One region of the Exiguobacterium sp. s59 genome, then DNA from elsewhere that is predicted to be linked to it. Evidence: riboswitches for the same ligand, from Rfam matches in the RefSeq annotation. Region 1 holds a riboswitch; each other region holds the start of a gene.
The links. Region 1 has a riboswitch for S-adenosylmethionine ahead of msrA (peptide-methionine (S)-S-oxide reductase MsrA). Riboswitches for the same ligand answer to the same signal wherever they lie in the genome.
Positions count from the first base shown of each region.

Region 2: linked by a shared signal. The riboswitch ahead of KNO91_RS10695 (Na+/H+ antiporter NhaC family protein) and the one ahead of msrA (peptide-methionine (S)-S-oxide reductase MsrA) in region 1 are both predicted to bind S-adenosylmethionine.
Region 3: linked by a shared signal. The riboswitch ahead of KNO91_RS04125 (2,3-diketo-5-methylthiopentyl-1-phosphate enolase) and the one ahead of msrA (peptide-methionine (S)-S-oxide reductase MsrA) in region 1 are both predicted to bind S-adenosylmethionine.

Region 1 is NZ_JACSKG010000004.1:212,513-223,358, forward strand. Features, by position in the region: gene rlmN (dual-specificity RNA methyltransferase RlmN) at 1-627, opposite strand, end outside; gene KNO91_RS09245 (amidase family protein) at 693-2,099, opposite strand; gene KNO91_RS09250 (hypothetical protein) at 2,213-2,374, shown strand; SAM riboswitch class I at 2,419-2,518, shown strand; gene msrA (peptide-methionine (S)-S-oxide reductase MsrA) at 2,586-3,110, shown strand; gene KNO91_RS09260 (DM13 domain-containing protein) at 3,212-3,733, shown strand; gene KNO91_RS09265 (hypothetical protein) at 3,879-4,136, shown strand; gene KNO91_RS09270 (DUF6678 family protein) at 4,138-4,467, shown strand; gene KNO91_RS09275 (hypothetical protein) at 5,038-5,337, opposite strand; gene KNO91_RS09280 (SRPBCC family protein) at 5,827-6,249, opposite strand; gene KNO91_RS09285 (GRP family sugar transporter) at 6,460-7,323, opposite strand; tRNA gene KNO91_RS09290 (tRNA-Ala) at 7,447-7,519, shown strand; gene KNO91_RS09295 (four-helix bundle copper-binding protein) at 7,633-7,965, shown strand; gene KNO91_RS09300 (3'-5' exonuclease) at 8,029-8,595, shown strand; gene KNO91_RS09305 (bifunctional glycosyltransferase family 2/GtrA family protein) at 8,619-9,680, opposite strand; gene KNO91_RS09310 (sodium:calcium antiporter) at 9,771-10,760, opposite strand.
Region 2 is NZ_JACSKG010000005.1:43,596-54,441, forward strand. Features, by position in the region: gene KNO91_RS10690 (GGDEF domain-containing protein) at 23-1,702, shown strand; SAM riboswitch class I at 1,801-1,896, shown strand; gene KNO91_RS10695 (Na+/H+ antiporter NhaC family protein) at 1,890-3,248, shown strand; gene KNO91_RS10700 (TVP38/TMEM64 family protein) at 3,266-3,910, opposite strand; gene trhO (oxygen-dependent tRNA uridine(34) hydroxylase TrhO) at 4,136-5,077, shown strand; gene KNO91_RS10710 (divergent PAP2 family protein) at 5,196-5,621, shown strand; gene KNO91_RS10715 (PucR family transcriptional regulator) at 5,713-6,936, shown strand; gene ald (alanine dehydrogenase) at 7,069-8,199, shown strand; gene murB (UDP-N-acetylmuramate dehydrogenase) at 8,290-9,210, opposite strand; gene KNO91_RS10730 (diacylglycerol/polyprenol kinase family protein) at 9,365-10,015, opposite strand; gene KNO91_RS10735 (DUF1836 domain-containing protein) at 10,167-10,790, shown strand.
Region 3 is NZ_JACSKG010000002.1:138,921-149,766, reverse strand. Features, by position in the region: gene mtnK (S-methyl-5-thioribose kinase) at 1-923, opposite strand, end outside; SAM riboswitch class I at 1,005-1,107, opposite strand; SAM riboswitch class I at 1,313-1,414, shown strand; gene KNO91_RS04125 (2,3-diketo-5-methylthiopentyl-1-phosphate enolase) at 1,485-2,639, shown strand; gene KNO91_RS04120 (2-hydroxy-3-keto-5-methylthiopentenyl-1-phosphate phosphatase) at 2,636-3,286, shown strand; gene KNO91_RS04115 (methylthioribulose 1-phosphate dehydratase) at 3,283-3,900, shown strand; gene KNO91_RS04110 (cupin domain-containing protein) at 3,914-4,447, shown strand; gene KNO91_RS04105 (TerC family protein) at 4,484-5,314, opposite strand; gene folE2 (GTP cyclohydrolase FolE2) at 5,570-6,481, shown strand; gene KNO91_RS04095 (hypothetical protein) at 6,520-6,684, opposite strand; gene KNO91_RS04090 (rhodanese-like domain-containing protein) at 6,684-6,983, opposite strand; gene pta (phosphate acetyltransferase) at 7,088-8,077, opposite strand; gene hemQ (hydrogen peroxide-dependent heme synthase) at 8,416-9,192, shown strand; gene KNO91_RS04075 (hypothetical protein) at 9,268-9,414, shown strand; gene KNO91_RS04070 (ATP-grasp domain-containing protein) at 9,418-10,356, opposite strand; gene KNO91_RS04065 (potassium/proton antiporter) at 10,509-10,846, shown strand, end outside.

The DNA of each region.
Region 1 (10,846 bases):
GTCGAGGTCTGCGAACTTGTAAATCTTGTCCGCGAGACCACTCGTCGACACGTTGATTTTACGCGGGGCGATCGCAAGACCACGCTCATCTTTGACGACGCGCAAGAAGTCGACCAAGTTGTCAAAGTTATCGAACGGTTCACCGATTCCCATGACGACGATATGACTGACGCGATCCCCTTCTCCTTCTTCATCGAGGAAATGTTGGACGGTCATGATTTGTTCGACGACCTCACCAGCCGTCAAGTCACGCGTCTTCTTCAACAAGCCGCTCGCACAGAAGCTACAGCCGATGTTACAACCGACCTGTGTCGTTACACAGACCGAACGCCCATATTTATGACGCATAAGCACCGTCTCGATGTAGTGCCCGTCATGAAGTTTAAGTAAGAATTTGACCGTTCCATCGCCCGCTTCTTGTTTGACGAACAGTTCTTGTGTCGAGATGACATATTTCTCTGTTAAGTAATCGCGTACCTCGTCACGGACGTTTAGCGCGTCCATCGATTTGACTCGATCGATGTAGAGCGAGTCCCAGACTTGTCGTGCGTGGAAGGCACCATATCCTGCTTCCATGCACTCGTTTGTGAGTTGATTGAACGTCAACCCGTATATAGATGATTTCATTCTAACCTGTCCTTTCTCTAATCCGCATACGTACCATTGTAGCGGACGTCAGAGACGGGTGCAACTTACGAATAATCAGGAGGCGTCGGACGAGTGATGAACTGTTCGAACGCATAGGCGACACGAATCAAATCACGTTCCGAATAGCTCGTCCCCGTGAATGATAGACCGAACGGGGCACCGCTCTCTTTTCGTTTATAGGGTATTGTGATCGTCGGATGCCCTGCTTTCGCTGCCATGTCATAGTTCGCATCATGTGGTAAGACGATCGCATCAAGTTTATGCGACGCAAGCAACGCGTCAATCCCTTCTGTTTTCGCTAAACGAACGTCCTCGATGCGACGGTCGAGATAGCTCGCTTCAATCAGTTTCCCAGATCGGGCGTTCGCTTCTTCAAAAATGGTTTGACCGTGCGGAATCGATTCAGGGTGTTCTGCGTTCCACTCGATCAAGTCAGAAAGCGTCTTAAAAGGCACGGTTGTGTTCGCAAGATACGCCTCGATCCCGAGCTTGAATTCGTCGAACAGAATGTCTGCTTGTTCAAGCCCCGTATGCTTTGGTAGCGTGACCTCGACGAGTTCTACTTCGGCTTGACGCAACAAGCGAAGCGCCTGTTCATACAACCCGACTTCTTCTTCCGAAATGTCCGGTCTGATGAACCCGACACGCATCCCGACCGCCTGCCTCACATCGAGACATGTCACATAAGGCGGTCCGACAGGAGTCTCTAGAGTCGCCGGATCCGATTCATCCTCACTACATATCGTCTGTAAAGCGATGACCGCATCACGGAGTGTCCGCGCCATCGGTCCAGCCGTATCTTGAGAACGTGAAATCGGGATGATTCCCGAGCGGCTGATCAGTCCAACGGTCGGCTTGATTCCGACGATGCCATTATGCACGCTCGGGTGTACGATTGAACCACTCGTCTCAGATCCAACTGCAAGAAGCGTTAAATTTGCCGCAACCGCAGATGCCGACCCTGAACTTGATCCTCCGACATCTAGTTGGTCCCCATACGGATTCATCGTCTGGCCACCGACGGCACTCCAACCGTTCGGCATGTCTTCTGTCAAGAAGTTGGCCCATTCGGACAGGTTTGCTTTACCGAGAATGATGGCCCCGTCAGCCCGTAACCGTTTGACGAGCTCGGCATCCCGACCTGCGAAATGATGTCGCATCGCGGCAGCACCTGCCGTTGTCCGCATCAGTCCGCCCGTTTCGATATTATCTTTGATCAATACGGGAATCCCAAGTAGTGGTTTGCGTACCCCTTTTTTATAGCCCCGGTCTGCCGCCTCTGCCTCGAAAAGTGCGTCCGGATTCACCTGGATCACTGCATGGAGTCGATCATTATATGTCGCAATCCTTTTTAGATAATACGCGGTCACGTCTCTTGCTGTGAATTTCCCTTCTTTATAGCCACGATGCGCGTCTTCGATTGTCAGCTCTAACAATTGTGATTGTTTCATTGTTCATTCCTCCTTTACCTCCCACCCTTTATTCGTGTTATATGCTTGATTTCCTTTTCTCATCGCCAAGTCGATGTGTTCTTGTTACACTTAAGAAAAAACAGGAGGTTCCTATGACGCGCTCCTACGTATTCGTGTTGCTCGCCGTATTCGGTCTATTCTTCTTGCAATTATATGGTGAGAATGTGCCGTATGGTACGTTCATCTCCATCGCATTGATTGGATTCATCATCGTCTTGACGATTTTTCAGTTAAAACGAAAACCGAATCATTGACGAAAGTATTTTGAGGGTGGTATGATGCTTTCACCAACTACATATCGATATCAAGAGTGAACGAGAGATCTGGCTCCATGACTTCACAGCAACCTGCCTCAGGCAAGGTGCTACGACCAGCAAGGGAAACCTTGGACGATATGACGAGAGCGCTCATGTCATCCGACGTGAGCGCTTTTTTGTTGAAATACGATTTGGAGGGAACGACAAGATGGAAAAAGCAACATTTGCAGGCGGCTGTTTTTGGTGCATGGTGACACCTTTTGAAGAACTACCAGGGATTGAAGGAATCGTGTCCGGCTATATGGGAGGACATATCGACAATCCGACATATGAACAAGTAAAGACTGGGACGACCGGACATCTAGAAGTCGTTCAGATCACATACGATCCAGCTCTTTTCTCATACGAGCGTCTCCTAGAACTCTATTGGATTCAGACAGACCCGACCGATGACGGTGGGCAGTTCCAAGACCGTGGGCCTCAGTATGCCCCAGCCATCTTCTATCACACGGAGGAGCAGCGAATCGCTGCGGAAGCGAGTCGCGATGTGTTAGCGGCAAGTGGACGTTTCACGGCCCCAATCGTCACAAAAATCATTCCGGCGATAACGTTCTTTGCTGCAGAAGACTACCATCAGGACTATCATAAAAAGAATCCAAAACATTACAAGGAAGACCGGGCCATCTCGGGACGCGACGCGTTTATCGAGGAGAACTGGACCGAGACGGTATGATGTTCAATTGACGCGAATGTATTAATTCGCGTCTTTTTATAAGCCCATGATTCGGGAAAAGAAATGTAACGATTCAAACACATGAATAGGAGGATTCACACATGAAAACTCGTTCAAAAATCATCATCGGTGTAATCGGCGTAGCCGTGATCGCCATCGCCTGGTGGCTCATCTCACCACTATTTTTGACTGAGACAGTCGATGAAGGATTGCCGCCGACAGCAGTTGAGACGCCTGCTCCAGAAGAAGAGACAGAGGAAGAGACAACCGAGACACCGGAAGCACAACCGAGTCCAACCGAAGTAGCGGGTGTGTTCATGGACGGGGAGAAAAATTATGAGACGACGGGCACGATTCGCTCCATCGAGGCAGAAGACGGGACGTATCTTCGATTTGAAGAGTTTGAAACGACGAACGGACCTGATTTGTTTGTCTATTTGACAAAGCCAGGACAAGAGACGTCCGAAGGGATTCGACTTGGAGCACTTAAAGGGAATACAGGAAACCAAAACTATTTAGTTCCGGCAGATGTCGATCTGTCAGAATATAGCACCGTAGTGATCTGGTGCCGTGCTTTTAGTGCGACGTTTGGGACTGGAGAACTGGCTGTAACAAGTGAATGAATTGACTGAAGGGTCGCTGAACAAATTGGCCACCCTCTTTTCAATTGAAATTGCCAAAAAAATAAAGACCAATCATCCAACATTAATTGAGAACATGCTATCATATATGTAAATAAGTGTAATTCAATTGAGGAGGTACACGATTATGGAGCAGACATTCTCACAACCATACAAACACTACTTTTGGAAACGTTTCTTTCTTTTCTTCATTCCATTGATGATGGTCGGTATATTATCCGAACCGATGATTATTCAAAATCCATTTGAAAAGCTCGAAGACTATGGAGAATTTGTGTTTTTCTTGGCAATTTATATCCTTGTACTCGGAGGATGGGCGGCGTTTATAACGTCGATGATGTGGCGTATTAGACAACGCAAGTTGAAAAAAGAGGAGAATGATTAAAATGAACTCTTATTACTCCCATCCAGTGATGAATAATACAAAATGGGAAGAAATTAGAGAAGCAATGTGCAATAATCCCACACACTTCCAATGGCGGACAAAAGATATTGAAACCGGCTATATTTCGATGTGGGATGCTGAGTGGTATTATCATTTCAGACTTGGGGACTACAAATACATTGAATGGTTAGAAATTAAGGCAGATACCGAGGAACTCCGAAAAGACCTTTTAGATATCCTTGAAAAAATTCACGTTCCTGGAGAGGTTCTTGAGGATGCTATTCGAGTTTATGGATATGCTGATACCGGATCATATATTGACTATATCTAATATAAATCACTATGATCAATTTCCATTTTTCTCTCTTAATTTCAATTTGGGCGTAAGGAGACGGCCCAAATCCTTGTATTTGACTTTTCTCTTGCGCTCCGTGCCTCCCGTCACAAAGGACAAGGAACATAGGGAAGTAATGTTTCTTGTCGACGACACACATCCACTCGGAGTGTTCCATCACTTCCGAGAACGAGAACACCGTCCGGACGAACAGATACAATCCTTCGAACGTAAAGTCATCAAGTAGTCGTTCGTTCATCGCGTCTAAACTTCACCACATTCTCTACAGAATTTTTTCTCACAGAAAGTCCATTCAGTCCACCTATGGAAGTTTATCGTCAAAATCATCCGGGAAATTGCAAAAAGGGTTCTGGCCGCTAAAAATTGGTGGCCAGAACCTTCTTTTTATTGAAAAGTTCTATAATGGGCTAGTTATAATCCCATCTTCTCTTTGTTTTACTCATTTAATCTGCAAAAGGATTTATTTTGCTTTAATTGTGGTTAAAAGGATTATCATTTATCTTACATATAGAGTAATCATTATAAGCAACTATCTTTTCTCTTTTTCTATAAAAGAGGATTTTTAACTTTCATCAAAGCAATTGCTTCTTCAAATGCAACTCCATCTAACAAATTAATTTTATTACATTCAAATTTTTGATTTGTTAACCAAATTTGAGCTAAAGATTCTCCACAGCTAGCTCTTATCATTTCTTCTGTCATTTGATCATTCACGATACTTAATAATGCGGCTTCTACCATCTCATTGTTGGATATGAAACCTAAATCTATGGCTGCGTCATCTCTAACAGCATCATCAATAGTTGTGTCTAGTAGAGTATTAATTAATTTTTGTGCTATATCCATTTTTTTAAATCTCCCCAATAGTATATGAGTCCCTTCGAATTTCCCTATCGGTTTGAAAAAGGTACAGCGAGTCAACTTGAGCGCACATTCAACAGGAAAATGTTCGAGCTGAGCGACTTCTTACGCATCGAGAAAAGAATGAACGAAATAATTTAGTTGACGAAACTCTACTAACGAATTCGGACAAGCACCTTTTGCACATATGTGCTCCCTAAGTGAAAGAACTCAGATGACGAGTACATTAACGTCAAAAACCATAAAAAAGTCTGACAATACTAATGTTGACATGGCAGCATATCCTTAAAGATGGTTTATTCCGCTCACATATATGAGCGCCCACCACAACGGACCATGTGCACGGATTTATTTACTCCAACTCGATGAAAGACGCTTAAACACCGCTCAAAATCATCGCATCGCTCAGTATTATCGAAAACCTTGTTCATATCATTGAAAAGGGACCTGCTGTTCAAAGCATCTGTTTATCTTTTATACACTCTTACCATTCGCATATCGAGTGAAATTGTCGAGGATTGCCTGCCATCCTTGACGTTGCAACTCAACCGGATTCATCGATTCCGCATCAAACGTTTCAACAATCTTTGTCTGATCACCTTCTGGTGCGAATGAAATTCTCACTCTCCGTTCATCATCGAGGCGATATTGAATAAGCTCGTTCACTTGAATTTCCTCATACACGCCTTCAAAATCAAACCCCATACTGTTGTCTTTTGCTTCCATCCGACTGCGAAACTTCCCACCGACGCGTAAGTCATTCTCCGCTTCGGTCGTATGCCAATCTTCAGATGCATGATTCCATTGTTTGATATGAACTGGATCTGTCCAGAGTTCCCAGACTTTTTCGATTGGTGTATCCACAAGCGTCGAGATCGTCACTACATTTGATTCCATGATTGTTTTCTCCTTTACTCTACATTTTTTTGATTCATCACGAATGCGTTGCACGTCCTATATGACGAACGCAACATGGGATTACTTCCCTATCGATTACGTCATCTCCTGCTCTCCTTTTAACGATTAAAATTTACTCAAAAGAAAGACCCTGAATGGCACTCTAGACCGAGTGAACATTCAAGGTTCTTTTCATTTCATCATCGAAATTTAACTCTTGGCAATCCCAAGCATAAATCCAGCGACGACAATGAGACCGATTCCCATAAAGACAAAGACACGTTCTTTTGTCGTCTTCTCTTCTTTCAATAGATAGATTCCACCGAGTGTCGCCACGACGACGTTCAATTGGGATAAGGCGAACGAAGTCGCGATCCCGACTTCTCCGCTTGAAACGAAAAGTCCGAAGTTCCCGATTCCCCAGGCAAGACCTGCCAAGATATTTTTGAACGTACGTGGATCGATTTTCTTCACGTCCTTCTCCCGAAGACTGAAGAGAAGCGCCGCGATGAACATCCCGACTGATTGTGGAAGGATTGCAGTGATTCCGTCCACCTCAAAATAGTTCGTCAAGACAGCATATGTGACGTAACCGATACTTGAGACGAATAGGACCAGTAACCCCTTCTTCAATGCACCGGCGCTGTCTTGGTCTTTCTTCTGTTGATATGAGGTCATTGTCGCCCCGATGATAATCAAGACGAGCGCCGAAAACCCTAACCACAGCTCTGTCGTCGTCTTCCAGTCACCGAGTACGATGACCCCGAAGAGAGACGTCCCGACGAGTTGCATACCGGTACTAATTGGCATCGCCTTTGAGACACTTAAGATTTGGAACGATTGGAACTGTAAATATTGACCGAGCGCCCAAAACGCCCCAGAAATAAACCCGGTCACAATCGCAAGTGTCGTGAACTCTGGTCTGAAAACGAGGGCGATGATTCCTGCCATGATCATGGCTCCGATGGTCGTACCAATCAATTGCTGAATCGGTTTCCCGCCCACTTTCGACACGATGAGCGGGATACTCCCCCACATGAGTGCTGGTAAGAGCGCCAATAAAATCATTTCCATGAAACACACCTACTTTCTTAATATAACGTCTAACATGAAATTCCCATGCTTCCATTTTTATAAACCTAAAATGAAAAAGGGAATTGCCATGTCGAATACTAGGATGATATAATGATTTCGAACGGGGCATTAGCTCAGCTGGGAGAGCGCTACGCTGGCAGCGTAGAGGTCAGGGGTTCGAGCCCCCTATGCTCCATTAATCTGTCACATCTCAAATGAGATGTGACTTTTTTATTGATGTTATGCGATTCAATCCCTTGTTGAACGGGTAAGGTAATGTAGACTTTTTCATACAAGGGGGACTTTATGATGGAACGCACATCTGTAGAAGAGACATTGACGAGCGTGATTGAATGCATGCGCGCCTGTAATCATTGTTTTTCAAAAAGTTTACAAGAAGAAGATTTGCACATGTTCACCGAATGCATTCGACTGACAAGGGAATGCTCTGACATTTGCACGTTGGCGTTAAACGCCTTAGAAACAGATTCAGCTTTCTCTAAACCAATTGTCGCATTGTGCGCTCAGGTGTGTGATACATGTGCCGTCGAGTGTGGTCGCCACTTGCATGACCACTGCCAAGCTTGCGCGAAAGCATGTGAGCGCTGTGCAGAAGCGTGTCGTACACTCGTCGCTGCTTAACCACGACATTCGTCTAACTTTCTGTTAGACTTTTTTTATTGCAAAGAAAGAAGGTGAAGCACCATGCAACATACCATTCTCGCGCTCGATGTGGAGACCGCAAACCGAGACAGTCGCAGTATCTGTTCTGTCGGATGGAGTATCCTCAAAAACGGAGAAGTCATCGACACTGATCAACGACTTGTCAATCCAGAGGAGGACTTTGATATGGGTAACATCCGTGTCCACGGCATTCGTCCGAGCGACGTGTGGGATGCCCCAGCGTTACCGGAAGTACTTGCCTCTCTTTACCCGATTTTACGAGAAGTCGACCTCGTCATCGCACATAACGCCTCATTTGATATGGGCGCCTTGAGAAAGGCGATCGTGAAATATGACTTGTACGATTTTCCAACGATTGAGTACGGGTGCACTGTCAAACTGTCACGAAAACTCTATCCAGGATTAGCGAACCATAAGTTAAACACGATGGCAGACTACTTGAATGTCCCGTTCATTCACCACGACGCTGCAGAAGATGCGCGGGTCTGTGCGCTCTTAATGCGCGACATGATGCAAAAGACAGGTATTATGAGTCCCCGTGAGTTACATCGCTACACCTCAGTGAAAACAGGTACACTCGCATACTAAACCGGCCACGATTTCGTAGCCGGTTATTTTTTGAAAATCCATCGCTTTTGAACATAATAGCTGACGAAAAAGAGAAAACTGTCGACAATAATTTTTAAGATAACTTCTCCTTGTCTAAATAATAGAAACAGGATATATACCAGTAGTGCCGAGATCGCCATCTGGAGAACGACGAGAGAAAAATATTTGGAAAGTGATCGTCGCGCTTTTGAATGAAAGACGACTTTCCGATTGACGAAATAGTTGAATAAAGAGGAAATGATTCGTGCGAGTACCGTTGCCACGATGACATGGGTTGTATCGAAGTACGGTGACAATAAATAGATAAAGACTGCATACATACCCACGTCGACAAGGAACGATGCGACGGATGATGCCGAATACATCAAAAACATGCGATAGATTAATATCGAATCTAAAATCGGTCTGAAATGGGACGAGTCATTTTCGTTCTCATATACCGTCTGGATGGTCGTCTGTTGAATGGGGACCTGCAAGCGTTTGGTGAACGTCAGCATATTCATCTCGAACTCGTATCGGTTCCCAGGAATGTCGAGCAACTGTCTCACGTATCGCATCGGTATGGCACGTAGACCAGTCTGTGTGTCTTTCAATTTCAATCCGCTCCCGATTAACATGACGAGTCGCGTCGCCTGGTTACCGAAGCGACTTCTAAGGGGGATCTTGTCACCACTGAAATCACGACATCCCATGATTAGATGATGCGGCTTACTTACACCCTCCTCATATACATTGACGACATCCTTAGGAAGATGTTGTCCATCGGCATCTACCGTGATGACACCTAACTTATCAGTATAATTCTCCACAATATAGCGTAAACCAGTCTTTAGTGCTGCTCCTTTTCCTCGATTCTGTTCATGTGCTAACACCACATCGACGATTGAACCTAGCTCCCGAAAAATTGAATCGGACGATGCATCACTTCCATCATTCACGACGATAATTGTCGAGAATCCGTCTGCTCTCAATTTCTCTACAAGTGTGACGAGTGCACCATCAGGGTTATAGGCCGGGATTAGAATTGAATACGCATCACGTACTCCTACTTCATGCATTTGCATCGCCACCCCTCCTCTCCCTTCCTCTATACCCGAAGCGACTGCTTCACATTCCCACAAAAAAATGCATCAGCAAGAAGCTGATGCATCGAATCATCCGATGAAAATCAAATAAGACGAAACAAAGTAAACGACGACCACAAGTAGTGAAGGAATGACGTAGCGTACCTTCGAGGTGACGTTTTGTCGAAGCACGCTGTACATGACAAGGATTGATAGAATCGTGATACCGACCGCTGATACGAGATGTGACGTAGATACGTCTGCCAAAATCGAACCATTGCGATAGAAGACGTCTGACATAGCGATAATGAGCATGTTAAAGATGTTACTTCCGAGAATCGATCCGAACGCCAAGTTGACGTTTCGAAGTTTAAGTGCCATAAACACGGCGACCGCTTCAGGTAAAGACGTTGATGCCGCAATCAAAAAGCTACCGACAAAACTTGAACCGAGTCCTGTGACGACGGCAATCTGGTCACCCGTGATGGAGAGTGCTGTTCCGGCCGCCATGATGACGACGGCAGCAATCAAAAATCCAAATCCAGCTCGTTTCAAGGTGATATCTTCATACTTGCTGACAACAACCTCTTTTTCTACTTCATGTTCAGCGACTGGCTCTTTCGGCTGCTTCCCAATATAGTAAATTCCGACCCCATAAAGAATAGCGATCAAAAGTGCGTCCACACCGATTCCGATAAACGTCATATCGACACGGACAATCAAGGCGACCAAAGTCGTAACGGTCAACAACAAACCAAGTCCCGCCGTATATAAATGATCACGGCTCGCATAATTGAAGAGTTGTTTTTGACGGAAATAAAGATCGAACATTGCCAAAATAAAAATGTTGAACAAGTTAGAGCCTAGCATGTTTCCGATAGCGATGTCTGGATTGTCAATCATGACCGCCGATATACTTGTCGTCACTTCAGGTAGTGACGTCGCCCCCGCCAAAAGAACGGTACCAATAAGCATCCCGCCCATTTTTGACTTTTCCGTCATGACATCGGCGTATGTGGACAACTTGATTGCGGCGAAAACCGTGATGGCCGCAGCCAATAAGAAATAAACAAATATCATTTTTTCTCCTCCTTGGGTAAACAAAAAAGACCTTTTTATGGACGACAAAAACGCCCATAAAAAGGTCTTGCGGACTTGTAAAAGCT
Region 2 (10,846 bases), on a different contig from region 1:
GTCCCATGCTAGGAGGGAACGCATGAACCACTTTCGTAAGATGTCCGTGCTCGGTTGGAGTATATGGAGTGCCTTATTCATCTTCACCATCTCGTTATTTGCATTGGATGTCCTACACGCCCCGACGATCGATCCATTGTCGTTTATTTTAATTTCATTATTGGTCATCATTTTTCAACTCGACTCGATCGAAGTCAAAGGTGTGTACTTCACTTTTTCTGAAAGTATTGTCTTAATCTTATTTTTATTCTTTGGATTTGAAACAGCACTCATTGTCAACCAAATCGGGTTGTTCGTCTTTCAATTCGCCAATTTGAAACCGAAAGTCGCCATCCGTCGCTTCCGCTTCACATATCCTTGGAATGCCGTTACGGCGTACTTAGAAATCGTCATTCCGGCAGCGGTTTATCTCGCCCTTGGTGGTGAGACCGGTCTCGACTTTTATTCGCAAGATTCGTTCGTGCCGCTTGCCGGACTGTTCCTTGCCATCTTCTTAAACACGGTATTCCAAAAATATCAGGTGAAATGGTGGTTCCGCGTCGACATCGCATTGAGCGATTTTATGAAAATCGCTTTCTACACATACGTCGTCAGTTTGACCTTCATTTTAGCGGCATCATTCTTCCGGGAGACGAGTTTACTGGTCGTCAGTAGTATCGCCGCTGCCTTGACGTTCTTCATTAAACGACTTCTCATTCAAAAAGAACGGCAAGACGCCTTCAAATCTTTGATCGAGCAATATGATGAAGCTAAAGAAGCCGTCTCTTTGTCACAGAGTGAGGCGCAAGCAATCGAAGTCTTTTTAAGTCAGTGTGAACAGTTGAACCATTACGACGAAGGTTATATCGAGTTCAAATTGTTCGACCGCACGCTCTACTTCGATTTGAAGACGCGACAGCCCATCGATCGACCGGTCGTCTTTGCACTGCTTGAGATGAGTCAACCAATCGAGCAAATTCTCGACTATGAGATGCGGTTTGAATGGGATACCGCACTTTCCGACGCCTTCCATGACGATTATCATAGCTTTGTTTCTGTCCGTTCGGAGGAAATCGAAGAGATTCGTACATGGATCGTCATGACGGGAGAACCCGTATACGCATATCCGAAAATCATTCAGCATGAAATCATCAAGTTGTTGAAATCGTTCAATCGAACGATTAGCCGTTGTCACGAGCGGGATCGTCTCTATACCGAGAGCCGGACAGACAGTTTGACGCTTCTTGCCAATGCGCGTGCGTTTTATGAATACGGCATTCAACAAATATCGGATATGTCGATGTATCCGATATCTGTCGCCATGCTCGATATTGATTTCTTCAAAAAAATTAACGATACGTACGGTCATCAGGTCGGTGACCGAGTGTTACAAGAATTCGGTCGACGCATTCGGCAGGTACTTCGAACGGATGACTTTGCCGCACGTTATGGCGGCGAAGAATTCATTTTACTACTCAACCATTGCGACATGACCCAAGCCATCGAGATCACAGAGCGGATTCGCCACCAAATCGAAACGAAACCGTTCCTTGTTGACCATCATGAGATTTCTGTGACCGCGTCCATCGGGGTCGATACGATTGAAGCGTTCGGGAACAAACGTCTAGATGACACGATTCGAAACGCTGACCGTGCGCTCTATGTCGGTGGGAAATACGCAGGGCGGAACCGAGTAGCTCACTTCAACAATTTAACGACGTAAACTCCCCTTTCTCACATCGAATTGGGGAGTTTTTAGGTTGACAACCGGATTCGAAACAGGTACGTTAGGGAACGTGTTTAATAATTAGATAGATTCACTTTTTATCGAGAGAGACGGAGGGACTGGCCCTGTGAAGTCTCGGCAGCGGGGGACCTGTGCCAAATCCAGCGGGCGTATTGCTCGAAAGATGAAAAGGGTATTTCGCACGAAGGACCTTTTCTCCAGAAGAAGGTCCTTTTTATTTTTTAGTGAGGTGATTATTTTGGAACAACCAACAGCCAACAAGTGGGCACTTTTGCCGTTATTCGTCTTCTTGCTCTTTTTCATCGGGGCAGGTGTCTACTATGGGGATTTTTATAAGTTCCCAGTTCTCGTCGCAGCGATCATCGCATTGCTAGTCGCAGCATTCATGACAAAAGGAAGTGCGACACAAACCGTGGAGCGCATCGCACAAGGTGCCGGAAATCCGGGAATCATCATTATGATTTTTATTTTCTTACTCGCCGGTGCATTTTCAACCGTAGCCGAATCGATTGGCGCCATCGATGCGACGGTCAACGCCGCGTTGATGCTCTTACCACCATCGCTTCTCTTGAGCGGACTATTCGTCATCGCTGCTTTCATTTCAATGGCGATGGGAACATCGACCGGAACGATCGCGGCACTTGCACCAATCGCTCTCGGTATTCATGAAGAGAGTGGCGTGAACGTCGCCATCGCAGCCGCCGCAGTTGTCGGAGGCGCGATGTTCGGGGACAACCTTTCGTTCATTTCGGATACAACAATTGCCGCCGTAAGGACGCAACGGACGAACATGCGTGATAAGTTCCGGACAAACTTCTGGATTGTCTTACCGGCCGCTATCATCACGACGATTTTACTAGCGGTCTTATCGAACGGTGAGTCGACGGTCGATGTCGCTGCATTCGAATGGTATAAACTGATTCCCTATCTCGCGGTTATCGGCTTAGCGTTAACAGGACTGAACGTTATTCTCGTCCTTTTGGGCGGCATCACGCTCACTGGTATCATCGGTCTCCTCGACGGAAGCTTATCGGTGACAGCATTCGTGACCGCTATCGCCGACGGCATGGTCGGCATGGCCGAAATCTCGTTTCTGACGTTACTCATGGGCGGACTCGTCGGACTCATATCGCACAACGGCGGACTCACGTATTTGCGTGACGCGTTGACGTCACGAATCCAAAAACGTGCCGGTGCCGAGTGGAGTATCGCTGGTCTTGTCAGCGCGACGAACGTGGCGACGGCAAACAATACAATTTCGATTCTCGTAGCCGGACCGCTTGCCGCAAACATTGCGGACGAATATGATATCGAACGGAAAAAATCAGCGAGTGTACTCGATATCTTCTCATGTGGGGTACAAGGAATTCTGCCATATGGAGCACAACTCCTCATCGCGGCAGAGCTGACGAAGACCGCATCGCCGGACCTCGTGCCGTTCATGTTTTATCCGTTCCTCCTCTTTATTTGTGGAGGGATCGCCATCGCATTTAACTTCCCGCGCTTTAAAAAACAGTCTTAAGCGAAAACACCCCTTGTTCAAAGGGGTGTTTGTCGTTTCGTGACCATTTCTTGTTTCAGTTGCTCGTTTCGTTTCTTGAAAGCGCGTCGTTTGAGAATTTCTTCTAATCCCCGGCTGATGGCCCATAATGCGACCAAAAGAAGACCGAGCATCGATAAACGAAATGGACTTTGGATAAACTCTTCCCATTGATCCCCGATGACAGAGAAAATGACGACGACGAGTAGTTTCCCGAATCCTGCCGCTAAAATGAATGTGCGGAGCGGCATCTGAATGAGCGCCAGCAAATAAGTGATCAAACTGACTGGAATGAACGGGAGTGAATACAAGAATCCGAGTGAAATCGGACTCATATGATTGATTCGTTCTAACCAATAAACCGCCGCCTTATGTTTTTCGAGCCAGCGCGTCATCGGTTTTCGGAACACATACCGGACGGCTGCGAAGACGACAATCGTTCCGAGAAGGTTCCCAATCCACGATAAAAGGACCCCTAATAAAAATCCGTATGTTGCCGCATTAGCAGAAATGATTAAAACGAGTGGCAAAAACGGAAAGATTGCTTCTAAAAACGGAGCGCCCAGTCCGGCCCAAGGACCGCCCGGCAAGCTTTGAAGCCATTCAATCACTTGGATGATGTACTGTTGGAGAGAATTCAGCATAGTCGTTCCACCTTCAACTTTCGTTACTACTCTATTCCCCGAATTCGATTTACAAGACGCATCTCCCTGGATTCGTCAAAAAAAATTAAAAACCATTTGCGAAAATTCGTCGTGATATTTATCATATAATAATGGACTTGTGGTTGCAGGCAAGTCTATTCGTCGAACGACACAACCCAACGTTCGTTTTCCTGCAAAAAACTGAACACAGGGGAGCAACACAACATGGAAACAAAACCAATGCGGGTCTTACTGTACTATAAGTACGTCAATATCGAAGACCCAGAAACACTCACGCAAGAACATTTGAAGTATTGTAAGGATCTCGGCATTAAAGGACGTATCTTGATTTCCTCCGAAGGAATTAACGGGACGTGCTCTGGTACTTGGGAACAAACTGAGCAATACATGAACGACTTGAAAGCAAACCCACTCTTCAGCGATATCGAGTTCAAAATCGATGAAGTCGAAGAGCATGCATTCAAGAAAATTTTTGTCCGTCACAAGAAAGAGCTCGTGACGTGGCGCTTTGATGGCGAGTTTGATGTGCCGAAACAACACGGTGCATACCTCGAACCAGCAGAATGGAAAGAGATGATGAATCGTGATGATGTCGTCATCCTCGACGTTCGTAACAACTACGAGTACGAACTTGGTCACTTTAAAAACGCGATCAAAATCGATGTAGAGGCTTCACGTTACATGCCGGAATGGCTCGAAGAGAACAAAGACCTCTACGAAGGGAAAACACTTCTCACGTACTGTACCGGTGGCGTCCGTTGCGAGAAATTTACAGCATATATGCGTGACCAAGGTCACGACAACATCTTCCACTTAAAAGGTGGCGTCGCGATGTATGGAAAAGACGAAGCGACAAAAGGAGAAAACTGGGATGGTGAGCTTTACGTCTTTGATGAGCGCATCAACGTCCCTGTCAACTCTGTGAACCCGACTGTTGTTTCACACTGCATGCACTGTGGGACAGAGACGGTTCGTTACGTTAATTGTGCCAACCCGGAGTGCAATGTACAGCATTTCTGTTGTGAAGAGTGTGAACCGAAACAAATGCGTTCATGCTCGAAAGAGTGTCAAGAACACCCACGCAACCGTTATATCATCGATAACATTGCAGAGAGACTTCAGGAAACTGAAGGAGTAGTCGGGTAACAAAAATCGACCAAAAGGTGTCATGGACAAGCCGTCCATGACACCTTTTTTTGACGAAATCTTAACGTCTAGCCTGCCCCGCTTTCGGGTATAGTGAAGATACTATGTCAGACAGGAAGTGAATAGATGCATGTTTAACGAACCTTTACTCGCCGCGATTCTCGCTTGGTTTATCGCCCAAGCAGCCAAGCTCGTAACCGAACTTATTAAAACACGAGATTTTGAAATTGAAATCATGTTCGCTTCAGGCGGTATGCCAAGCTCACACTCGTCTACGGTCGTGGCACTCGCGACGGCAATCGGACGGATGGAAGGCATCGACTCGAGCATATTCGCTCTCGCTGTCGTCTTCGCCACCATCGTCATGTACGATGCGACCGGCGTTCGGCAAGCGGTCGGCTTTCAAGCTCGACTGCTGAATGATTATTTCAAAGGAATTAAACACGAGACCCCACTCTTGAATGAACTCGTCGGTCACACACCGTTCCAGGTCATCGTCGGGGCGTTATTAGGTCTCGCCGTCGGCTTATTCTTCCCAATGTAATCCACTGAAGGTATGTCATTTCTCACACTCTCGATTCTTTTTGTGAAGTTTCACAAAGAAGAAGTTATACTCAGAGAGAGGAGGAATCGACATGCCTTTTTTGCAGAAATCTTACGAGTCTCTCGATACACTCGCTGAGGCAATCGGTCAAGCGATTCGAGCACCCATTACGATCGAGAACCGTCACCACCAATTGCTCGCCTATAGCACCCATCCCGATTCGACCGATCCGGCCAGAATCGCGACGATCATCGGTCGTCGTGTCCCAGAAGCCGTCATCGAAGATTTATGGGAAAGCGGGATTTTACGAGAAGTGATTGACCAGGATGAACCTGTCGTCATTCCGGCACGTCTCGCTGTCGGGCTAGGAGAACGTGCGGCAATTGTCATCAAACAACATGACGAAGTGCTCGGCTATATTTGGAGCCTGGCTCGAACGAACCCGTTCACGAATCAAGAATTGGCCATCTTGCAAGAAGGAGCGACCATTGCCAAAAAGTTGCTCATGACGATCGCGATGCACGAACGGCGTATTAGCGCGGAACTCGAACGCTTTTTGTTAGATGTCCTCGCTTCCCCGACCCTCTCTGATGCCAATCGCGAACGATTGAACGAACTTGCACCCATCGCCGTCGCAAGCCGGTTGACGATTATTGAATGTGCCCAACCGATCACCCCTCAACTCGCTGAGCGTCTGCATTATGTGCTCGCGACACAGGAGGCAATCGAAGTCGTCTTACATGCCATCGATGGACAGCAGTTGCTTGTGTGGCACTATATGAAATCCGAACTCTCCGATGAAGAAGTAGAATTGCTCGCTTGGGCGGAACGGTTCGAACAGTTGCTTCAAGACAAATTCACCGAATCCGAACCACGGCTCGGAATCAGTCGACGCTTTTTCGAAAGTGACATGTTATACGCCGCAGCCGAAGAAGCAAGACGCGTCACGACACTTCGTCGTAAGTTCCCTCTCGAGCTCGCAACTTCTCGCGCTTTCGAACAGATTGGGATTTATCAGCTCGTCCCGGAACTCGCCCGTCGCATCGGGCTTCGACTAGAGACCCATCCGACCGTCGAACGGTTGCAACAATATGATTCATCCCATCAGACCGAACTCGTGAAGACGCTCGAATGGTATTTTTATTTCGACGGGAACGTAAAGCGGGTCGCCGCTCATCTTCATATCCATCCGAATACCGTCTTGTATCGGATTCGACGCATCGAAGAGTTGACGAATATCACGCAAGTTTCATTACCCGAACGGTCCATGATTTATTTGGCGATTAAAGCCGGTCAATATCGATTAGAAGACTAGACGTTCGCTTTGTGTTTTTTCACAAAGTGAGCGTCTTCGTTTTTAGAATCCATGATAAAGACAGCGTTTTCGAATGGGTCTATACTAGGGGTGTGAACAATTTGTGTCAACGGAATGAAAGGGGAATGTTCCATGAAAATCGGGGTATTAAAAGAGATTAAAAACAATGAAAATCGGGTGGCTTTGACACCGATGGGTGCATTTATGTTAACGGAACTTGGCCATGACGTATTCGTCGAAACGAATGCTGGTCTCGGCAGTGGTTTCACGAATATGGAATATATCGATGCTGGCGCAACCATCGTCGAAACGGCGAAAGACGTTTGGGAAGGCGTCGAACTTGCGCTCAAAGTCAAAGAGCCACAGCCGTCTGAATATCAATACTTCCGTCCTGATTTGACGCTCTTCACGTATCTACACTTAGCGGCGGAGCCAGAATTGACGAAAGCTCTCGTCGAATCAGGAATCACTGCAATCGCGTATGAGACGGTAGAAGTCGATCGGACGTTACCGCTTCTCACACCGATGAGTGAAGTCGCAGGTCGTATGGCTGCTCAAATCGGGGCACAGATCCTCGAAAAACCGCACGGTGGCAAAGGAATCCTCATGTCAGGTCTCCCGGGCGTACCTCGTGCGAACGTCACGGTCATCGGGGGCGGTGTCGTCGGAACGAATGCAGCCCGTATCGCAATCGGTCTCGGTGCGAGCGTTACGTTGATGGATATTAGTCCGGCTCGTCTTCGTCAAATCGACGACTTGTTCGGAAACACAATCAACACGTTAATCTCGAACAAATATAATATCGCGAAACAAGTGGCGGAGAGTGATCTCGTCATCGGTGCCGTTCTGATTCCAGGCGCAAAAGCACCGAAACTTGTCACAGAAGAAATGGTACAACGCATGTCACCAGGTTCAGTCATCGTGGACGTCGCCATTGACCAAGGTGGAATTTGTGAGACAATCGATCACATCACGACACATGATGCACCGACATATGAGCGCTATGGTGTCCAGCATTACGCTGTTGCCAACATGCCTGGCGCTGTACCACGCACATCGACAATGGGGCTGACGAACGCGACGATGCCATATATCATCGAATGTGCACAAAAAGGTGTGTTCCCGGCACTTCTTCAAAACGACGCGCTCCTCAAAGGCTTAAACGTCATCAACGGAACGGTCACATATGAAGCGGTCGCTCGCGATTTGGAGTATCCATTCGTACCTGCCTATGAGGCAGTTGCCAAACAAACACAAGCGTAAGCGAAAGGCGACGAGATGCCCGTTCTCGTCGCCTTTTTTTGTATGAAATAAAAAAGGGATTGAACAACATCGTCCAATCCCTTTCCATGATTATGCGTTCTCGACAGCGATATCTTCGCCGATGATTTTTACTTCCGGTTCTAAATCCACTTCGAACTTCTCTTTAACGGTCGCTTGGACGTGACGGATGAGTGAAATATACTCTGTCGCCGTCGCCTCCGCAATGTTGACGATGAATCCGGCGTGCTTGAGCGATACTTCCGCTCCCCCGATTCGTGTGCCCTGAAGACCAGAGTCTTGAATCAACTTACCAGCAAAGTAGCCTGGTGGACGTTTGAAGACACTGCCGCATGAAGGATATTCGAGCGGTTGCTTCGATTCACGTTTGTACGTCAAATCGTCCATCACTTCTTTGATCAATTCATAGTTTTTCGGTTCAAGCTCGAACGTCGCCTCTAAAACGATGAATCCTTCTTTTGATACACGGCTCGTTCGGTAGTCGAGTTCTAATTTGTCTTTTGACAAATGAAGGACTTGTCCCTCTGACGTCAATACCGTCGCAGACGTAATCACGTCTTTCGTTTCTCCACCATAGGCACCCGCGTTCATATAAACGGCACCACCGACCGTTCCAGGGATGCCACAAGCGAACTCGAGGCCAGATAAGCCTTCCGCAAGTGCTTGACGCGATACATCAATAATCGCTGCTCCAGCCTGTGCCACGATTTGGTTACCCTCACGACGAATCGTATTCAGCTCATTCAAGTTTAAAACGACTCCGCGAATTCCCCCGTCGCGAACAATCAAGTTTGAACCGAACCCGAGAATCATGAACGGCATCGCTTCCTGATGGGCTAGTTCTAAGACGGCTTGTACCTCTTCGTACGTATGTGGGGCTACGAAGTAATCGGCTTTTCCGCCTAGTTTTGTATACGTGTGTGCCGACAACGGCTCGTCTTGGAGGACGCGCTCGGCCGGAATAATACTTTGGAGTTGCTGTAAAAAGCTCATGCGTTCACTCAATCCTTTACGTTCTATTTAATCAGTGTCTCGGTCACGACTTTTGGTACCGAGCACGTCACTGAATGGTTTCAGTACGAAACACAGTATACAAATGATTGTCGGACGTGACAAGCAACGTTTTTCTTACAATGTCACGATTAGTTTATAACAATAGCGATGTCGCTACGGCAACGATAATCGGAATTGTAAAGTTATCCCAATCTCGGTATGAAATCGCTTCAGTCAGTGTAGCGATGATAGAAATGATAAATCCATATGTTACCACTTGCCACATGACGACATCATTCCACAAAAACAATAAAAATAAGACTACATACGAACTTAAGAACATGGCGACGCTCCCTTGAAAGGAACGCTTTTGACCGTACAAATCATAGATGACTGTTCCGTACTTCCGCCCGATCAATGCGGCCATCCCGTCACCCCATGCGAGAACGAGTGAGCCCGCTAAAAATGCAATCGGCTCTGATTCAAAGAAGAAGTATAAAATGATGAGTAAGGCAATCGGATAATAGACCGTCCCAAAAGACTTTCGCTCCGTCTGATGGACCGGTGAGGGGCTTTTATACAATAAGACTGCGTTCGCAAACGTGAAGAAGACGAGCGGGACTGCCGCGACGTACCATGAATCCATTAACCAGACCGCTAACAGCGACCAATGTCCGACTGCGATATGTACACTCTTTCGAATCGTTTCATCTGTCCATCCAAGACGCTTCCCGACTTGTTCAAGACCGACGAGGAACGCAAGGACGATTACGATGGAAAGAATCGAACTAATCCATTCATTCATTGCTTGACCACCTCTATGTATAGGATATGTATGATATCGTCATTATACCTTAATCAGTGCCCATCCTAGCTTACTTTTCAAACATTTGGTAGAATGAGGTCAAATGACTGTATAGCCAACGTACGATGTTGGTCATAGAAAGGGTGGCCGTATGCGCGACGCAACTTCAATTCAAACTTTGGCAGATTGCCTTCATTTCATGCAGGTCGGAGAAATCGAGCGAGCCATCGCCCTCTTCCCTGAAGACGTGCGTGAACATTTTCCAAAAGAGCTTCGAAAAATCCACTTGTTTCATATTGAAAAGAACGGCTTGTCCATCAATCAAATCGTCGCCCTTGCGAACGCATTGACGGGAGAACATCTCTCGGCGACGACGATTCAAAACTGGACGAAGCGTGAAGTCCGTAAAATCATCGGTGTCCCACGAATCGGTAAAAAGTATTCCTTGCATCAAGCGGCAATCATCTATCTCCTTGATGACTTGAAACACCTTTTTTCACTTGAAGAGACGAGTTCCTTGTTGGCACTCATCTTCAACAACCCTGACCGGGACGAAGACGACTTTATCACCCCGATTGATTTTTATCGTTTGTATGCGGAGTATGCCAAGTCGACGAGTCCAATCGACTTACTCGATACGCGTGCCAAGCGTTCCCTCGAAAAAACGAAGTACACGCATCCAAATATCATTCACGTCTTAAAGCTCTGTCTATATGCACACCGTGTGACGACACTCGAGCTCGAGGCCAAGCACTACTTAAACCGTTTCATTTGATGAAACGGTTTTTTCGTTGCACCAAAAAGCACCGGTCATAGACCGGTGCTCGTCAT
Region 3 (10,846 bases), on a different contig from region 1:
TCCACGAATCCTACTGTGTTGAACGGTTCGACCGCCTGTGTGAAGCGTGTGCGGAACGTTTTTTCAAACGTCTCCCAGACGGTGAGCACTTCTGTGAAGCGTTCGAACCGTTTCAACGGATGCGCATACGTCGAGAACACTAAATGAGCAATGATTTGACCGATATCAAAGCCGAACGGACCATAAAACGCAAACTCAGGATCGATGATTTTCGTTTCTTGACGCGTCGCAAAAATACTTCCTGTATGTAAATCTCCATGTAATAACGCTTCATGTTTCGTCACGAACCCGACCTTCAATTTGGCCACTTCAATCTTCAGGGCGAGATCTGACCATAATTTTTCAACATCTGTACGAATGGCAGATTCAATCTGATTCGATTCTGCATCGCGATACGGGTCGGTAAAGATGAGTTTCTCCGTGATATCGCACAGTTCTGGATTATAATACTCCTTTTCGATTTGTTTCTTGACGAGTGGACCGTTCGCATAGTCAGACGTCGCAAACAACGTTTCACCGAGGAATGTACCGACGTGACGCGCTAAATTCGGATAGCTCTCGCCTTTTAGAAAGCCGGTGCGGACAATCTCAAAAGCTGATAAATCTTCCAAAATCGTATAAGCGAGTTCACGGTCGCTCCCGAGGACACCCGGTACGAACTGTGGAACGACTTTGTAAAACTCACGAAGGGCCAGCTGTTCAATCCAAGACCGATCAAGCGTGAGCGGCCAGCTCTCTCCAACGACTTTTGCGTATGGTAACGCCTGTTTCACAATCAATGACGTATCGCCTTGGCGAACGCGAAAGACGAGATTTAAATTTCCATCTCCGATTTCCTCACATTCTGCGATCCCCTCTTCTAGTAACCCCAACTGTCGAACATGGTCGACGACACTCTGTTCTGTAAACGCCTTATAAGCCATGATGCTTTCCCCTTTCCTGTGCATATACATGAAAAAAGCCCCTTTCTCCGCGAGAAAGAGGCACACCCAAATTGGTTGTTCCTCTCATCTTTCAGACATATGTCTGGTGGATGTAGCACCGTGCCAAATGGTCGGTTGCTGCGGCGTCTTAGGGCCAATTCCCTCTGCCAACTCGCGATAAGAGTAAATGATTTAATTGTGTTTGACGTGTTGAGACGAATATTACGGACTCGAGACGCTAGTTGTCAATCCTCTATTTTCGGTCGACTCCCTATTTTTGACACGCATATATAGAAACATTATTTTCAAACTTTTTTTCTCAAAAAAAGGAATTGACGAGTGAGCGATTCTATGTAAAAATTCAATTAAATTTCACAACTTCACAACTATTCTTATCAAGAGCAGACGGAGGGACAAGCCCGATGATGTCGCAGCAACCGACCAGAAATGGCACGGTGCTAATTCTTGCAGCTATCGCTGAGAGATAAGAGTTCATTGTTTTCGAATGACCTCTTGCCTTGGCATGAGGTCATTTTTTGTTTGACCTGAAAGGAGGAACTTATGGGAATTATCGCTACTTATGAAATCAAACATACCGATCACGTCGAACGCGTGGCTGAAAAAATCGCACATGAGCTGACCGTCGGCACGTGGACCGAGTTGAACCACATCGAGCAACATCAACTGCAGGCGTTCCGTGGTGAGGTCATCGAGACGTCCCAACAAGAAACGACGAGTCGCTTCTCTATTCGTTACCCGCTACATAATGTGACGCCAGACTTCTCGTCCATTCTGACGACGACGTTTGGAAAACTATCACTCGACCCAAGCGTCCAACTGATTGACCTATCACTCCCGGAAGAGCTCGCATCAGACTTCCCTGGTGCCACATTCGGTGTCGAAGGTGTTCGCGACATCCTTCGTGTACACGACCGACCGCTCGCCATGAGTATCTTCAAAGGTGTTATCGGACGGGACCTCGACTTTTTGGCGACACAGCTCCGTGACCAATTCAACGGCGGAATCGACCTCGTCAAGGACGATGAGATTTTATATGACAATCCACTTACCCCGTCGCTCGAACGGGCACGGGTCGGGGCATCGATCATTCAAGAACATCAAGAATTGACGGGTCGCTCCGTTCTATACGCCGTGACATTGAGTGGACCCGTCTTCACGTTACGCGAACAGGCGAAGCAATTGATTGAGGCTGGCGCGACCGCGCTCTTGTTTAACGTGTATACGTATGGGCTCGATGCCTTGCGAGAACTCGCCAAAGACTCTGAGATTCACGTTCCGATTTTGGCACATCCCGCTTTTGCGGGGGCGTTGACTGGATCAGTCCGCCATTCCCTCCTTTTCGGGAAACTGATTCGACTCGCCGGGGCGGACTTGACGCTCTTCCCGTCGCCGTATGGTTCGCTGTCGACACCGAAAGACGAAGCGCAACAGATTCAGACGTATGCGACAGAACCCCATTGGACGAAACCGATTCTGACGGTCCCATCTGCCGGGATTCATCCTGGACTCGTCCCGGACTTGGTTCGAGACTTCGGAACGGATGTCGTCATCAATGCCGGCGGCGGGATTCATGGGCATCCAGACGGTGCGGTCGCTGGAGCGAAGGCGTTCCGACAGGCGATTGACCAGACGCTTGGCAAGACGAACGATACCGATGCACTATCGACCGCGTTGGATGCGTGGGGTGCACGATGAGCACGCATGTCATCTGTGACTTCGACGGGACGATCACCGAAGAAGATAACATCATCGCGTTGATGCGACAGTTCGCACCTCCTGATTGGGTCGAGCTCAAAGATGCCGTCTTGAACCAGACGCTCTCCATCCGAGAAGGTGTCGGTCAGATGTTCGGCTTACTTCCGAGTGACCAGGAAGTACGATACCGTGAGTTTCTTCTTTCGACCATCACGCTTCGGCCAGGGTTCATCGAGTTTTTACAAGAGACGCAGTCACATGGCTTCCGATTTGATGTCGTCAGTGGCGGTATGGACTTTTTCGTCCATCCGATTCTAGAAGGTCATGTCGTACCTGAACACATTTACTGCAATCACGTTGACTTTTCAGGAGAGACGGCACGCGTCACATGGCCTCATTCATGCGATGCCTATTGCTCGAACGATTGTGGATGTTGCAAGCCGACGATTGCCCGACAGATCGTCTCACCTACCGACACGTTGATTGTCATCGGCGACTCGGTCACCGATTTTGAAATCGCTAAACGGGCCGATGTCGTGTATGCGCGTGGTCAATTGATCTCTCTTTGTGAGACGGAAGGAATCCAACATATTCCGTTTGAGACATTCCACGATATTTCAGCTCATTTGAAAGGAGTGCGTGTATGACGATACAAGAACGATGGGTAGAACTTGCCGACATTAAAGACGAGCTTGCCGCACGGGACTGGTTCCCCGGAACAAGTGGCAACCTGGCAATCCGCGTATCGGACGACCCGTTGACGTTCCTCGTGACGGCAAGCGGTCGTGATAAACGAAAGCGCACGGAGAAAGACTTCGTGCTCGTCGACGCGAAAGGTCAATTGATTGGAGAACAGTCAGGCAAACCGTCCGCGGAGACATTGCTGCACATCGAAATCTTTAGCAACACGAACGCAACCTGTTCTCTTCATGTGCATACGGTCGACAATAACGTCATCTCAGAACTTTACGCAGCGAAAGGATATGTCACGTTCACGGGCCAAGAAATCATCAAGGCACTCGGCTATTGGGAGGAAACGGCCAGTGTTCGGATCCCGATTATCGAGAATCACGCGGATATCCCGACACTCGCCCATGCATTTGCCCCACATGTCACAAGCGATGCCGGTGCCGTCCTCATTCGGAACCACGGGATCACCGTTTGGGGAGAGACGCCCGCTGCGGCAAAACGTTATTTAGAGGCATATGAATTTTTGTTTAGCTATTCATTAAAATTACGCGCCCTAGGCGTCCATTCATAAGGAGGAATTCAACATGGCAACGATTTATTTTCAACAAACCGAAGAACGTGTCAGTGATCAACAAGAGGTACGTGACTTTTTAGAATCACGAGGCATCCTTTACGAAGCATGGGACATCGCGAAATTACCGGCTTCCCTTCAAGAAAACTATCAACTAACAGACGAAGACAAAGCCGTCATTTTATCGACGTTCCAAGACGAGATTCAAGACGTATCGACGCGACGTGGTTATCAAACGGCTGACGTCATCTCCTTGTCCGATGCGACGCCTAACTTAGACGAACTGCTCGTCAACTTCCAAAAAGAACATCACCATACGGACGACGAGGTTCGTTTCATCGTCAGTGGTCACGGCATTTTTGCCATCGACGACGCAGAGCGCGGATACTTCAATATCGAGCTCAATCCGGGTGACCTCATCTCGGTGCCTGTCAACACACGTCATTACTTCACGTTGCAAGAAGACCGCCAAGTCGTCGCCGTTCGCATTTTCGTGACGACTGAGGGCTGGGTGCCGATTTACGAAAAAGAAAACGTGAATGCATAAGAAAAGGTCTCTCGCTTAAAAACGAGAGACCATTTTTTAATGTTTGACCGCTGTCGGTTTCGATGAGAACCAGCCCCATGTCGCAATCCCGACCATGACCGACCAGAAGAAGATCGTCCAAGCCGTCGAGTGAACAAATCCGTCTGGGAGTCCCATGAATTCGAACGGTGTACCGGCAATCAATTCTTTGAATCCCGGATGTTCGAGTACGAGAACTGTCAACTTGACCCCGACCCAACCGACGATGATGAAAGCAGCCGTTTCAAGTGTCGGACGTTGATGAAGCAACTTGACGAAAATACGTGCCGCAAATCGCATTAAGACGACCCCGATGAGACCACCTGTCAAGACGACGAAGAACTGACCTGAGTCAATCCCACCGATTTCACCGAGACCGAGTGGCGGCAAGCTGACCGCAAGCGCGACCGCTGCCAAAATCGAATCGACCGCAAAGGCGATATCCGCAAACTCGACTTTCGCGACAGTGAGCCAAAACTCTTTCTTCGATACCGGCTTTTCTGTGACAGCCGTCTCTTCTTTCGCTTCGGCCGCCAACTCCTGTTGCGGCTCCACCTTTCTCGCCTTATAGGTCATATACAGGTGTCGCGCACTCATCCCGATTAAGTAAAGTGCACCGAGTGCCTGTACTTGCCATACGTTGATCAAGAATGAGATTAAGAACAATGCGATAAATCGGAAGACGAACGCCCCTAAGAGTCCGTAGAACAATGCCTTCTTCTGCTCCGTACGCGGCAAATGTTTGACCATGACGGCCAAAACGAGCGCGTTGTCTGCAGATAACAAGCCTTCTAAACCGACGAGTACGACGACGATCCAGGCATACTGCAGGACTAACTGCCAATCCATAAAAACATCTCCTTTTTTCTTTCAATTCCTTCATATTTAATAGTGATCTATTTTTTAAGTTCACAGGACCATTTTATTCCCGTTCATAACGTAAATCAATCCTCTTTCTTCAATATCTGAAGGATTTTTTTCCGATTGCATATTGAAAACATGTTATGAGAGCAAAATCATACCCGTTCAGCCATCATTTCGTGATAAAATCCTAACAAGAACGAGTGGTCATTTGAACCGCTCTAAAAAAAGGAGAATCCGATTATGTCTACAAGCCATGTCGCTTTACCTACAAAAGCAGAACGACATAAATTGTTCGGGTCGGTCCCACCGATTAAAGGAACAAAACCGACCGAGAAAGAACAGATGGTCGATTTACAAAATACACCGAAAAACTTCTTATTCGCCCTCGACAGTGTCGGCATCTCAAATGTGAAGCACCCGGTGAACGTCGAGACGCCAGAAGGGGTCCAATCTACGGTCGCTACATTCGAATTGACAACATCGCTCGTTCAAGACCGTAAAGGAATCAACATGTCTCGTTTGACGGAACAGCTCGACGCGTACCATCAACAAGGATGGACGGTATCGAACCGTTCGTTGATCGAGTTCGCACAGGAACTTGCCGAGCGTATGGAACAAACGGAAGGGCAATTGACAATCCGTTACCCATGGTTCTTCACACGTAAAGCACCTGCGACAGGTCTTAGCGGTTTGATGAACGCAGACGTCATGCACCGTGTGACGTACAACCTTGAAACGGGCGTCGCAAACGTGACAGTCGGTCTCGTTATCAACGTCACGACGCTTTGCCCATGTTCAAAAGAAATCAGTGAGTATAGCGCTCATAACCAACGTGGTTACATCACGATCGAAGCCGGTCTTGATGAGACGTCGATGGACGGATTCGACTGGCGTGCAGCCCTTCTCGATGCGGCAGAGTCGAACGCCTCTGCACCACTTCACCCGGTCCTCAAACGTCCGGATGAAAAACGTGCGACTGAAATCGCATACGAAAACCCACGTTTCGTCGAGGACATGGTCCGCTTGATTGCGGCTGACTTGTACGAGATGAAACAAGTCGTGAACTTCTTCGTCGAATGCCGTAACGAAGAGTCGATTCACCAACATGATGCCATCGCATCAATCACTTTTGATAAGCGCCAAGACGCATAAAAAATGCGGAACCTTCTTTAATAGAGGTTCCGCATTTTTTATAGACTGGTTACGAGTTCAATCGTCAACAAGATGATGATGAGCATCACCCAGACTGCCCAGACGAGTCGCCACTTCTCCCAGTCAAATCGCTTCATCACCGCATAGACAGTAAGGTAAAGCGCGATGAGAAGGGGTACGACGACCCAAGGATTTTCTAACATCACGCTTCGATGTCGCCATCCCAAGCGAGCATCCCGCCGTCGACGTTGACGACTTTGTAGCCTTGTGACTCTAAGTAATCACACGCTGTTTGACTCCGTCCACCTGAACGACAAATGACGTGATAGACGTTATCTTGCGCCAATTTTTCTGTCACATGTGGGAATTCAGATAGTGGATAGAGCGGTACGTTCGGGATATGCCCTGCATCATATTCATCTTGTTCGCGCACATCGATGATATGGAGAGACTCCCCGTTCTCTAACTTTTCTCGTAATTCCGTCGCATGAATGCTTTGCATACATAGCTCCCCTTTCAATAATGGATTCCTCTTATAGTTTACCTCAGCTACTATTCAAAAAAACACAAAAAAAGCACCCTTCTAAGAAGAAGGATGCCAAAAACTTACGCTTCGTTGCGCTCGTCGATTGCTTGTGCTGCTGTGATGAGTGTCAATTTGTAGACGTCCTCTTCGTTACAGCCACGTGATAAGTCGTTCACTGGTTTGTTGAGACCTTGAAGGATTGGACCGATCGCTTCGAATCCACCGAAACGTTGAACCATCTTGTAACCGATATTTCCTGCTTCAAGACTTGGGAAGACGAATACGTTCGCATTACCAGCCACATCAGAACCTGGTGCTTTCTTCGCCGCTACGCTAGGGACGAATGCCGCATCAAATTGAAGTTCTCCGTCGATTGGAAGGTTCGGTGATTTTTCTTTCGCAAGGCGTGTCGCTTCCACGACTTTCTCTGTTTCAGGTGACTTCGCAGAACCTTTCGTTGAGAAGCTAAGAAGCGCGACTTGTGGGTCGATGCCGAACGTCTTCGCTGTCGATGCCGACAAGAACGCGTTCTCTGCTAAATCCGCTGCGTCCGGTGCGATGTTGATTGCACAGTCTGAGAAGACGTACTGCTCATCGTCACGTACCATGATGAACACACCTGACGTCTTTTTAATGCCTGGTTGCATTTTGATGATTTGAAGTGCCGGACGTACCGTATCAGCCGTCGCGTGCATCGCGCCTGAGACAAGACCTTCTGCTTTTCCTGTATGAACGAGCATCGTTCCGAAGTAGTTCACATCCGATGTGAGGAGCTCACGAGCTTGTTCAGCCGTCGCTTTCCCTTTACGACGCTCGACAAATGATTCGACGAGGACATCGATGTCTTCGTATGTCGCTGGGTCGTATTGTGTCAAACCTGAGATGTCGAAACCGTGCTTCGTAGCAACCGCTTCGATGTCTGTTTTTGCACCGACGACGATCGGCTCAACCATACCGTCCGCTTTCAAACGAACAGCGGCTCCAAGAACACGCTCATCGACGCCTTCTGGGAAGACGATGGTCGGACGAACCGGGCTGACTTTTTGCTTCAACGTTTCAAATAATTTCATAACGAATGAACCCCTTTTTCTCAATTTACAGCATGACGACGAATGGTCTTGCCGTTGACTTGTGTCTTTACGCGATTTCAATTATACACAGTACCCTTTTTAAAATAAACTATTCTGCCCATTTCGCCATAAATCGCTTAGAATCAATCATTATATGAATAGAACAGTTTTAACAAATCGACTGATACAGCCATTTTTGTAGCCGTTTTCATCCCGGTACCTTCTGTTCTTTACCCCTCGTGAATCGTGATAACCCTCACAGTGTCTCAAATTTGCCAGTCAGTGAAGCGTGTATGGTAAAATAGACGGCGAAGCCAAGTCCCGAAAGGAGTTTTTTTATGTCAGAACGTCCAATACCTACAACAGATACACAACATGCCGCCGCCACGTTAGACGGTTGGTATTCACTTCATGATTTCCGTACGATCGATTGGGCTCGTTTGAAGCTCGTCGATGCTGAGAAACGTCAACAGATGATTGACGAGTTCACTGCGTTCCTCGCTTCACTCGAAGAAGTCGAAGTGAACGGTGAGGGAAGCCACGCTTTCTACTCGATTCTCGGTCAAAAGGCAGACCTCGTCTTGATGGTGCTTCGCCCGACATTCAACGAACTTGAAGATGTCGAGCGCGCATTCCGCAAAACGGCACTATATGACTATATGATTCCGTCGTATTCATACGTATCGGTCATCGAGCTCGGTATGTATCGCGGGTCTGGAGATGGGGACCCGTATCAAAATCCTCATATCCGCTCACGTCTCTATCCGACACTTCCAAAAACGGCACACATTTGTTTCTATCCGATGAGCAAGGCTCGTCGTGACGGAGACAACTGGTACATGTTGTCGATGGATGAGCGCAAAGACCTCATGTATCGCCATAGCATGATCGGCCGTAGCTATGCCGGTAAGATTCAACAGTTCATCGGTGGGTCGACTGGATTCGACGCATGGGAATGGGGCGTCACGCTCTTCGCTGAAGATTCACTTCAGTTCAAGAAAATTGTCTATGAGATGCGTTTCGACGAAGTGAGTGCGAAATATGGTGAGTTCGGTGACTTCTACGTCGGAAATATCTTACCGAAAGAAAATTTGAGCACATTCTTTAGCGTGTAAAAGGTTTACGTGTATAGCACCTCGGGAATTAAGGATGATGTAAGCAAGTAATCCTGATCAACGAGGTGAACAACGATGCGCGTGTTCAAAGAAACCGATCGAGACACTGCGGAACGTTTAGATTCGTTCATCGAACGAATGGCACCGACAGCAGAATTAGTCCAACATCGATTTGAAGAGCAACTCAAACATACACAGCAAAAGGGTCAGGCGAGCGCCTGACCCTTATTTTGTCGTGATGACGTGAAGTGCGTCCCCTAAAAAAGTTGCCAATTCAAGCATCCCGAAACGCCCCGCTTTTGCTTCGGCATCGGAATTATAGTTTGTGTTCGTATTGACGTCATAGGCGTAGACGTTGCCATCTTGGTCTCGAATGATCTCGATCCCGGCGATATCAATCGCATTCGCTTTCAGGAACTGCTCGAGCTGTGGAATGATCGGGTCATTGAATCCTTCGACGATTTCGAACTTCGCAGGCGGCGTCTCTCCGACCGGACAGAACTGATCTTCAATCGAGCACGCATCTGCCGGGCAGAGCTCGAAGCCTTCCGACGTATCGACACGAACCGCATATAAGAACTTCCCACCGATGAATTCACAGCGAGTGATATATGGTTCCGGGGCTTCGATATATTGTTGGATGAGGGTGATGCCGTCAACCGAGTCCTCGAACGAGGGACCATATACATATTCTTTCAGTCCTTCGATCGTATGGAACAACTGGACGCCAAGCCCTTTCCCGGCACGGTTGTGTTTCGTGATGAACGGTGTCATCCCAAGCTTTTCGGCCGCCTCGATGATTTGGTCCTTACCGACTGCCGCAATCGTCTTCGGTACGCGGATCCCTTCGCGGCGAAGCGCCGTGTATTGATTGACTTTGCTCACTTCTAGGCGGATGGCACGTGTGCCGTTGAACACGGTCCGATCGTTCGCCTCTAACCAAGCGAGGACACCTTCCGTTAACTCGGGTGCGTACCGATGTCCACGTGTATGCGAAGAGGCACTCATGCGATTATAGAAGACACCTTCCGGGGGCGTTGCTTCGAGATCAATCGTCCCTTGGTCCAAGTGCCATAATTCATAAGGTAACTGTAGTTCTTCTAAGCGATGGACAAGGTGGTTCGTCCATTCTTCGTTTTCATGAATGACGTGAATTTTAGACATCATCATCCCTCCTTATCGTTGCTTTCACTTTATCACATTTATAACTGACAATTCCAATGTGTATGGTTTGTCTAATCGCCAATTCTGAAATATCAGACGATTTCATGGTACAATGAACCTAAGAGTATTGTTTTTGAAAGGATGTGTTGTGCTTGCCCGTACCTGTTCTAAGTACTGATGTACTCATTTTACTCTTCGGATTACTACTCGTGTCCGGTGTCATGGCGACGCGAATCTCCACTCGATTCGGCTTGCCCGCCTTGATTTTATTTATGGGAATCGGCATGATCATGGGAAGTGATATCACCGGTCTCATCTTCTTCGACGATTCGAATCTGGCGCAGTTGATCGGAGTCGCCGCCTTAATCGTCATTTTGTTTGAAGGGGGTCTTCAGACGAAATGGTCGTCGATGCGGAACGTCCTCGTTCCAGCCGCCTCACTCGCTACGTTTGGTGTGTTGATCACGACAAGCGTTGTTGCTGTGGCCGT